One region of the Actinomadura sp. NEAU-AAG7 genome, then DNA from elsewhere that is predicted to be linked to it. Evidence: predicted binding sites of a transcription regulator. Region 1 holds the regulator's gene; the other holds the start of a gene.
The links. The regulator HspR, encoded in region 1, represses chaperone genes until heat shock. The targets are predictions, from matches to a motif close to ANTTGAGTCNNNNNGACTCAANT.

Region 1 (4,411 bases):
GTCCGCAACCAGGCCGACACCCTCGCCTACTCCACCGAGAAGTTCCTGCGGGAGAACGACGAGAAGGTCCCGGCCGAGCTGAAGACCGAGGTGGGCGACGCGGTCGCCGAGGTCAAGAAGGCCCTGGAGGGCACCGACGTCGACCTCATCAAGACCAGCGCGGAGAAGCTCGCCCAGGTCAGCCAGAAGATGGGCGCGGCGATGTACGCGCAGAACCCCGAGGGCGCGCAGGCGGGCGCGGACGACCCCGGCCCCACGGCGGGCGCCCAGGGCCAGGCCGACCAGGACGACGAGGTCGTCGACGCCGAGATCGTGGACGACGAGAAGCCGAAGGGTGACGCATCGTGACGACCTCCCCCAACGAGGGCGAGGAGCGGGAGGGCCCGGTGATCCGCGACAAGCGGCGCATCGATCCCGAGACGGGCAAGGTCCGCGAGTCCGGCGGGACGGGCGAGCAGCCCGCCGCGCCCGCCGCGCCGGCCGCCGGTGCCGAGGGCGACGCGGACTCCTCGCTGAAGACCCAGCTCGCGGAGCGGCTCGCCGATCTCCAGCGGCTGAAGGCGGAGTACGACAACTACCGCAAGCGCGTCGAGCGCGACCGGGTCGCGGTGCGGGAGCAGGCCCTCGGGCAGGTGCTCCAGGAGTTGCTCCCGGTGCTGGACGACATCGGCCGCGCCCGTGACCACGACGAGCTGACCGGCGGGTTCAAGTCCGTCGGCGACCGTCTGGAGGCGGTGACGGGCAAGCTCGGCCTGGAGCGCTACGGCGCGAAGGGCGAGCCGTTCGACCCGACCGTCCACGAGGCGCTCATGCACGCGTACTCGGCGGAGGTGACGGAGACGAGCGTGGCGGACGTCCTCCAGCCCGGCTACCGCATCGGCGAGCGGATCCTGCGTCCGGCGCGCGTCGCGGTGGCCGAGCCCGACCCGAACGCCGAACCGGACGCCGCGTCCGACGCCACGCCGAACGGCGACGAGAAGACCGACGACGACGAGTGACCCCTCCGGCTTCGGCCCGGGAGGGATCCGGGGGTGACTCCGGCACGTTCCAGAGGTGACCCTGGAACGGCTCGCGGGCCTGCGCCCCGGGCGGCACCGAGCGGTGCCGCCCGGGGCGGGCCCCCGGGGCGTGCAGAAGACATGTGGCAAGTGGCGATAGCAGAGAGCGGGGCGCCGTGAGCACCAAGGACTACCTGGAGAAGGACTACTACAAGGTCCTCGGTGTCGCGAAGACGGCCTCGCAGGAGGAGATCAAGAAGTCGTACCGGAAGCTGGCCCGCAAGTACCACCCGGACGCCAACAAGGGCGACACCGACGCCGAGGACCGTTTCAAGGAGGTCTCGGAGGCCTACGACGTCCTCTCCGACGAGAAGCGCCGCAAGGAGTACGACTCGGTGCGCTCCATGCCGGGCGGGTTCCGGGGCCAGCAGGGCGGCGGCTTCCCCTTCGACCTGGGAGACCTCTTCGGGCAGCAGGGGGGCACGCAGCCGGGCGGCGCCGGGGAGCGCATCGGCGACCTGTTCGGCGGGCTGTTCAACCGGGGCGGCGGCGGCACCCGCACGACCGGGACGCGGCGGGCCAGGCGCGGCGCGAACGTCGAGACCGACGTGACGCTGTCGTTCGGCCGCGCGATGAACGGCGTGACCGTCCCGATCAAGCTGACCAGCGAGGCGCCGTGCGACGGCTGCCGGGGCACCGGCGCGAAGGCCGGCACCGTCCCGCGGGTGTGCCCCAACTGCGAGGGCACCGGGCAGGAGACGCGCAACCTCGGCAACTTCGGGTTCCAGGAGCCGTGCAAGCAGTGCCACGGGCGCGGTCTCGTCGTCGACGACCCCTGCCCGATCTGCCACGGCAGCGGCCGCGCGACCGGCACCCGCACGATCCAGGCGCGGATCCCGGCGGGCGTCGCGGACGGCCAGAAGATCCGCCTCAAGGGCAAGGGCGCGCCGGGCGAGAACGGCGGCCCGAACGGCGACCTGTACGTCAACATCAAGGTGCGACCGCACCAGGTGTTCGGCCGCAGCGGCGACAACCTGACGCTGACCGTCCCGGTGACGTTCCCGGAGGCGGCGCTCGGCGCGGAGATCCGGGTGCCGACGTTCCAGGGGCAGCCGGTGACGCTGCGGCTGCCCGAGGGCACGCCGAACGGCCGCACGTTCCGGGTGAAGGGGCGCGGCGCGTCCCGCCGCGACGGCACCAAGGGCGACCTGCTGGTCACCGTGGACGTGCAGGTGCCGCAGAAACTCGACGACCAGACCCGCGAGGCGCTCACCCGCCTCCGCGAGTCGGGCGCGGGCGACGACCTGCGCGCCGACCTGCTCCAGCAGGCCAGAACGGAGTGACCCGGTGAACGATCGGCGGGCGGAGGCGCGACCATGAACACCGATCCCTTCGGCGACAGCACCCCGGTCTATGTGATCTCGGTGGCGGCGCAGCTCTCCGGGCTGCACCCGCAGACGCTGCGGACCTACGACCGGCTGGGCCTGGTGTCCCCCGGCCGGACCGCCGGGCGCGGGCGCCGCTACTCGATGCGCGACATCGTGATGCTCCGCGAGATCCAGCGGCTCTCCCAGGAGGAGGGCATCAACCTCTCGGGCATCAAGCACATCCTGGAACTCCAGCGCGACAACGTCCGGCTCCGCGAGGAACTCGCGAAGGCCCACGCCGCGCTGGAGGACCTCGCGAACGAACTGGAATCGACCCGCTCCGTCGCCGCGCGCCTCGCGCAGCAGCGGCGGCGCGGGGACGCGGGCGGGACGCCGGGCTCCGACCTGGTGCCGATCAGGCACACCAGCGTCGTCGTGTGGCACGAGCGCAACCGCGACTAAAAGCAGTTGCCGGGGGGTCTGGGGGGTCGTCCCCCCAGATCGAGAGGGGAATCGTGGACATCAAGCTCACGCAGAAGAGTCAGGAGGCGGTGTCGGTCGCGGTCCGCAGGGCGGCGGCCGAGGGACATCCCGAGGTGGAGCCGCAGCACCTGCTGGTGGCGTTGATCGGGCTGCCCGAGGGCACGGCGGTGCCGCTGCTGGAGGCGGCCGGGGCCGACTGGCAGGCCGTCCGGCGGCAGGCCGAGGAGCAGCTCGCGGCCAAGCCGCGGGCGGCGGGCTCGACGGTCGCGACGCCCCGGCTGTCCGGCCAGCTCCAGCGGGCGATCAACACCGCGGGCAACCGCGCCCGGCAGCTTGAGGACGAGTACGTCTCGACCGAGCACCTGCTCGTCGGCCTCGCCGCCGACGGCGGTCCGGCCGCCGGGCTGCTCAAGGAGGTCGGCGCGACGCCCGAGGCGCTGCTGGACGCGTTCGAGAAGGTCCGCGGGCACGCCCGCGTCACCAGCGAGAACCCCGAGGGCACCTACCAGTCGCTGGAGAAGTACGGCGTCGACCTCACCGCCGCCGCCCGCGACGGACGGCTCGACCCCGTCGTCGGGCGGGACGCCGAGATCCGCCGCGTCGTCCAGGTGCTCTCCCGCCGCACGAAGAACAACCCGGTGCTGATCGGCGAGCCGGGCGTCGGCAAGACCGCCGTCGTCGAGGGCCTCGCGCAGCGGATCGTCGCGGGCGACGTCCCCGAGTCGCTGCGCGGCAAGCGGCTGGTCTCGCTGGACCTCGCCGCGATGGTGGCGGGCGCGAAGTTCCGCGGCGAGTTCGAGGAGCGGCTGAAGGCCGTCCTGAACGAGATCAAGGAGAGCGGCGGGCAGGTCGTCACGTTCATCGACGAGCTGCACACGGTCGTCGGCGCGGGCGCCGCCGAGGGCGCGATGGACGCGGGCAACATGCTGAAGCCGATGCTGGCCCGCGGCGAGCTGCGCATGATCGGCGCGACCACGCTGGACGAGTACCGCGAGCGCATCGAGAAGGACCCGGCCCTGGAGCGCCGCTTCCAGCAGGTGCTGGTCGGGGAGCCGTCGGTGCAGGACACGGTCGCGATCCTGCGCGGGCTGAAGGGCCGCTACGAGGCGCACCACAAGGTGCAGATCAACGACTCGGCGCTGGTGGCGGCGGCGACGCTGTCGGACCGCTACATCACCTCCCGGTTCCTGCCCGACAAGGCCATCGACCTGGTGGACGAGGCCGCCTCCCGGCTCCGCATGGAGATCGACTCCCGTCCCGTCGAGATCGACGAGCTGCAGCGCGCCGTGGACCGGCTGAAGATGGAGGAGCTGAACCTCGCCAAGGAGACCGACGAGCCGTCCAGGCAGCGCCTCGAACGGCTCCGCGCCGACCTCGCCGACAAGCAGGAGCAGCTCAACGGCCTGGTCGGCCGGTGGGAGCAGGAGAAGGCCGGGCTGAACCGCGTCGGCGAGATCAAGGAGCGCATCGACCAGCTGCGCGGCGAGGCCGAGCGCGCCCAGCGCGACGGCGACCTGGAGACCTCCGCGCGGCTCACCTACGGCGAGATCCCCGAGCTGGAGA
Region 2 (4,411 bases), on a different contig from region 1:
AACCCGACCTCGGACGCCTCCAGCCCCGCCTTGTCGAGCTGGCGCGGCAGCAGGTGGTCGCGGGCGATCGTGACCTTCTCGTCCTCGGTGTAGCCGTCGAGCTGGACCAGCTCCATGCGGTCCAGCAGCGGCCCGGGGATCGCCTCGACCACGTTCGCGGTGGCGAGGAACAGCACGTCGCTGAGGTCGAGCTCGACCTCCAGGTAGTGGTCGCGGAACGTGTGGTTCTGCTCGGGGTCCAGGACCTCCAGCAGCGCCGCCGTCGGGTCGCCCCGGTAGTCCGCGCCGACCTTGTCGACCTCGTCCAGCAGGACGACCGGGTTCATCGAGCCCGCCTCGCGGATGGCCCGGACGATGCGTCCAGGCAGGGCCCCGACGTAGGTGCGCCGGTGTCCGCGGATCTCCGCCTCGTCGCGGACGCCGCCCAGCGCGACCCGGACGAACCTCCGCCCCATGGCCCGCGCGACCGACTCGCCCAGCGAGGTCTTGCCCACCCCGGGCGGACCGGTCAGCGCGAGCACCGCGCCGCTCCGGCGGCCCCCGACGACGCCGAGCCCCCGGTCGGCCCGCCGCTTGCGGACGGCCAGGTACTCGACGATGCGCTCCTTGACGTCGTCGAGGCCCGCGTGGTCGGCGTCCAGGATCTCCCGGGCGCCCGCGATGTCGTAGGCGTCCTCGGTCCGCTCGTTCCACGGGATGTCGAGGACGGTGTCGAGCCACGTGCGGATCCAGCCGCCCTCCGGGGAGGCGTCCGACGAGCGCTCCAGCTTGTCGACCTCCTTCAGCGCGGCCTCGCGCACCTTCTCGGGCAGGTCGGCGGCCTCGATCCGGGCCCGGTAGTCGTCCTCCTCGTCGGCGGGGTCGCCGTTCAGCTCGGCCAGCTCCTTGCGGATGGCCTCCTGCTGCTGCCGCAGCAGGAACTCCCGCTGCGTCTTCTCCATGCCCTCCTGGACGTCCTTGCGGATCGTCTCCGCCACGTCCAGCTCCGCGAGGTGGTCGCGCGCCCAGCCGATGACCAGCGTCAGCCGCTCGACCACGTCGGGCGTCTCCAGCACCTCGATCTTCTGCTCGTCCGACAGGTAGGGCGCGTACCCGGCGTTGTCGGCCAGCGTGGAGGGGTCGTCGATCTGCTGCACCACGTCCACGACCTGCCAGGCGCCGCGCTTCTGCAGGATCGCGCTGACCAGGCCCTTGTACTCCTTGGCCAGCTCCTCCGCGCGCCCGGTGGCGGGCGGCGTCTCGATCACGGTGCCCTCGACCCACAGCGCGGCGCCGGGCCCGGTGGTCCCGGTCCCGATCCGCACCCGCGAGACGCCCCGGACGACCGCGCCCGGCTCGCCGCCGGGCAGCCGCCCCTCCTGCTCGATCACGCCCAGCGTGCCCACGCCGGCGTACTGCCCGTTGAGCCGGGGCACCAGCAGCACCTGCGGCTTGCCCGCCGACCGGATCCCCGGCCCCTTGGCCCGGGCCACGGCGCGCGCCGCCTCGATCGCCGCCCGCACCTCACCGCTCTCCGACAGGTCGAGGGGCACCACCATGCCCGGCAGAACGGCCCCGTCGTCCAGGGGCAGCACCGGCAGCGTCAGGGTCTCGCTCATGCTCAGCTCCAAGTCCGTGTCTGAGGACCCAACAGCAAGTTGAGTCATACACACTCAAGAAAACGGAGCACGAGTTTGTTTCCTCAACAACGTTCGCTCTCAGCGATCAGAACCGCGCCCGGGGGCGGTGTGGCCCGTGCGGCTCATAGGGCGGGGGCTATGCCAAGGTGCGAGTGATGGCGGTATCGGGCTGGATGTCACAATCTCGTCCTCGCTGGACGTGACACCCGGTCTCCGGCGCGACACCCCACGGCCTCCTTCCGGGCACGCGGCGACCGGCCGCCGGACGCCCGTCCAGCGCTCCCAGAGATCCGGCACCGGCTGAACCGCCGCCACGGTTCCGGTGCCGTGCCCCCCGCTCCCCCCTGGAGGTGCGCCGTGTCCCTGCGGCCACGCGTCCTGATCATCGCGGCCGCCCTGGCGGCCGCCGCGTCCGCTCTGCCGGGCCCCGCCGCACAGGCGGCCGGGGCACGGTCGCCCGACGTCGCCGCGGCGGCGCCCGCCCCCGCCGCCGCCGCGGCTCGGGTGAGCGTCGCCGGCGAGGAGAAGGCCAGCGATGCCGAGCTGCGGTACGCCGCCGCCGGGCGCGCCCGGCGGATCGTCATCCGCGAACCCGGCTCGACCTACGTCAAGGTGCACTTCGCGTCGTTGCGGCTCGTGCCCGGCGACCGGGTGACCGTCGCCGACCCGGCCGGACGCGAGGTCCACACCTACCACGGCGACCCGACCGTCCGGCGGATCCCCGGCGACTCGGCCCACACCGTCCACGGCAGGCCCGGCTTCGCCGCGATGTCCGTGGACGGCGACACCGCCGTGGTCACCCTGCACGCGGCGCCCCGCCAAAACGCCGCCGCCCTGACCCGCCAGGGGTTCGGCGCCCGTATCGACAGCTACTACAGGGGCTTCGACCAGGGTGAGTGGGCCGCGGCGAATCCCGGCACGTTCAGCGTGTGCGGGCCGGACGCGCGGCGCGACGTGAGCTGCTACCAGACCAGCCACCCCACCGAGTACGCCCGCGCGGGCGCGGTGGCCCGCCAACTCCTCAAGGGCGCCGGATACTGCACGGCCTGGCGGGTCGGCAACACCAACCGCATGCTGACCAACCAGCACTGCATGGAGAGCGCCGCCGACCTGCGGGCCAGCGAGTTCCAGTTCGACTACCAGTGCGCCACCTGCGGCGGCAACGACCCCCGGCCCGGCACCAAGGTGAGCGGGGCGGAGCTGATCAAGCTGAGCCCGCTGCGCGACCTGGACTACGCGCTGTTCTCGGTGAACGACTTCGCCTCGATCCAGAAGTTCGGCACCCTCTACCTGGACGCGCGGGAGCCCGTCGCCCAGGAGCGCATCTACATCGCCGGCCACGGCGACGTCCTGCCCAAGCGCCTCTCGCTCTACGAGGACCGCGACGGCGGCGGCTACTGCAAGATCGACACCGTCCAGTCCGGGGTGAACACCGGCTACCGGTGCGACACCTCCGGCGGCAACTCCGGCTCGCCGGTGCTGGCCGCCTCCTCGCACAAGGTCATCGCGCTGCACCACCTCGGCGGCTGCCCCAACTGGGGGACGCGGATCTCGCGCGTCAACGCGGAGATCTCCGGCCTCATCGACAACCGCCCGCCGGCCCCGGGCACCGCCCGCACGTCGTGAATCGCGAGGCGGACGGCAATGGGTCGGCAAAGTCCGCCGCGGATCTTGAATCTTTGCGCCCCGTCCGGTTTACGCGCGCATGACCCGGGGGTACTTAACGCAACGAGATCGTGACACACAGTGAACGACAGGCTCTTCGGCCGGCAAAGCGCCAGGTCCCGAAGGCCGCCACAGGCGAAGGAGGGGCGGAGTGAGGATCACCGCGCGTGCTCACCGCGGACCGGTCCCCGCCGGTGCGTCCGAGGGCGTTCGCCGTCCGTCCCACCGCGGCGGACCACGGCACACCTCGGGTTCTCGGCCGCACCGCCCGGACCACCATCCCGCCGCTCCGGGTCCCGGCGCCGCCCGCCCCCGCGGCACCGGGGTCCCCATGGCCGGGCCGGCGGCGCCCGTCGGCGGCGCCGCCCGCCCGGCCCTCACTCGACCGGACGCCCGCGCGGCGTCCGCGCGCCGGACGGGACCCGTCACGCCCCCGTCCGACCCGGCTCCAGGCCGGCCCGGCTCAGGGAGGGAGGTGAGGCGCAGCACCTACCCGCACCGGCGCCAAGGCCGGTGAGACACCGGCGGCTGGAACTTCCGTCCGACCCCCGTCCCGGCCGCCGACCACGCAGTTAGGGATCGCTGCGGGACCTCGGGCCCGCGAAGGCACGCGCCTTCGCGGGCCCGAGTCCTTTCCCCCGAGTCCTTTCCCCCGAGTCCTTTTTGCGGCGGGTTCAGAGCCTCTTGCGCCAGGTCTGGCCGTGGATCGTGCCGCCGAACCGCCGCGACGGGGGCTCCTCGTCCTCCAGGACGAACCCCGCCCTGGCGTACAGGCGCTGCGCGGGACGCTGGAGCGCCGTCGTCCACAGCATGATCTCGGAGTACCCGGCCTCGGCCGCGAAGCGCGTGCACGCCTCCACGAGGGCGGCGCCGACCCCGCTCCCCCGGGCCTCCGGTTCGACGTGCAGGAGCCGGAGCTGCGCCACCTCGTCGTCGCGGCGGACGCAGAACACGCACCCCACCGGAACGCCCCCGCTCTCGGCGATCCAGGCCCGCTCCGCGCTCGGGTCGTGGTCCTCGACGTAGGCGGCGACGACACCGGCGACCAGCGCCTCGTAGGTGCGGTCCCAGCCGCACTCCTCGGCGTAGAGGGCGCCGTTGCGCTGCACCACCCAGCCGAGGTCGCC

Region 2: a site for HspR is predicted at 1,636-1,658, ahead of lon (endopeptidase La). Genes of this name have one in related genera too.

What each region holds. Positions count from the first base shown of each region.
Region 1 covers NZ_JAHFZY010000001.1:287,549-291,959, forward strand. The annotation lists gene dnaK (molecular chaperone DnaK) at 1-348, shown strand, start outside; gene grpE (nucleotide exchange factor GrpE) at 342-998, shown strand; gene dnaJ (molecular chaperone DnaJ) at 1,175-2,341, shown strand; gene KLI87_RS01290 (heat shock protein transcriptional repressor HspR) at 2,375-2,827, shown strand; gene clpB (ATP-dependent chaperone ClpB) at 2,881-4,411, shown strand, end outside.
Region 2 covers NZ_JAHFZY010000005.1:565,355-569,765, reverse strand. The annotation lists gene lon (endopeptidase La) at 1-1,598, opposite strand, end outside; gene KLI87_RS25330 (serine protease) at 1,977-3,245, shown strand; gene KLI87_RS25325 (helix-turn-helix domain-containing GNAT family N-acetyltransferase) at 3,959-4,411, opposite strand, start outside.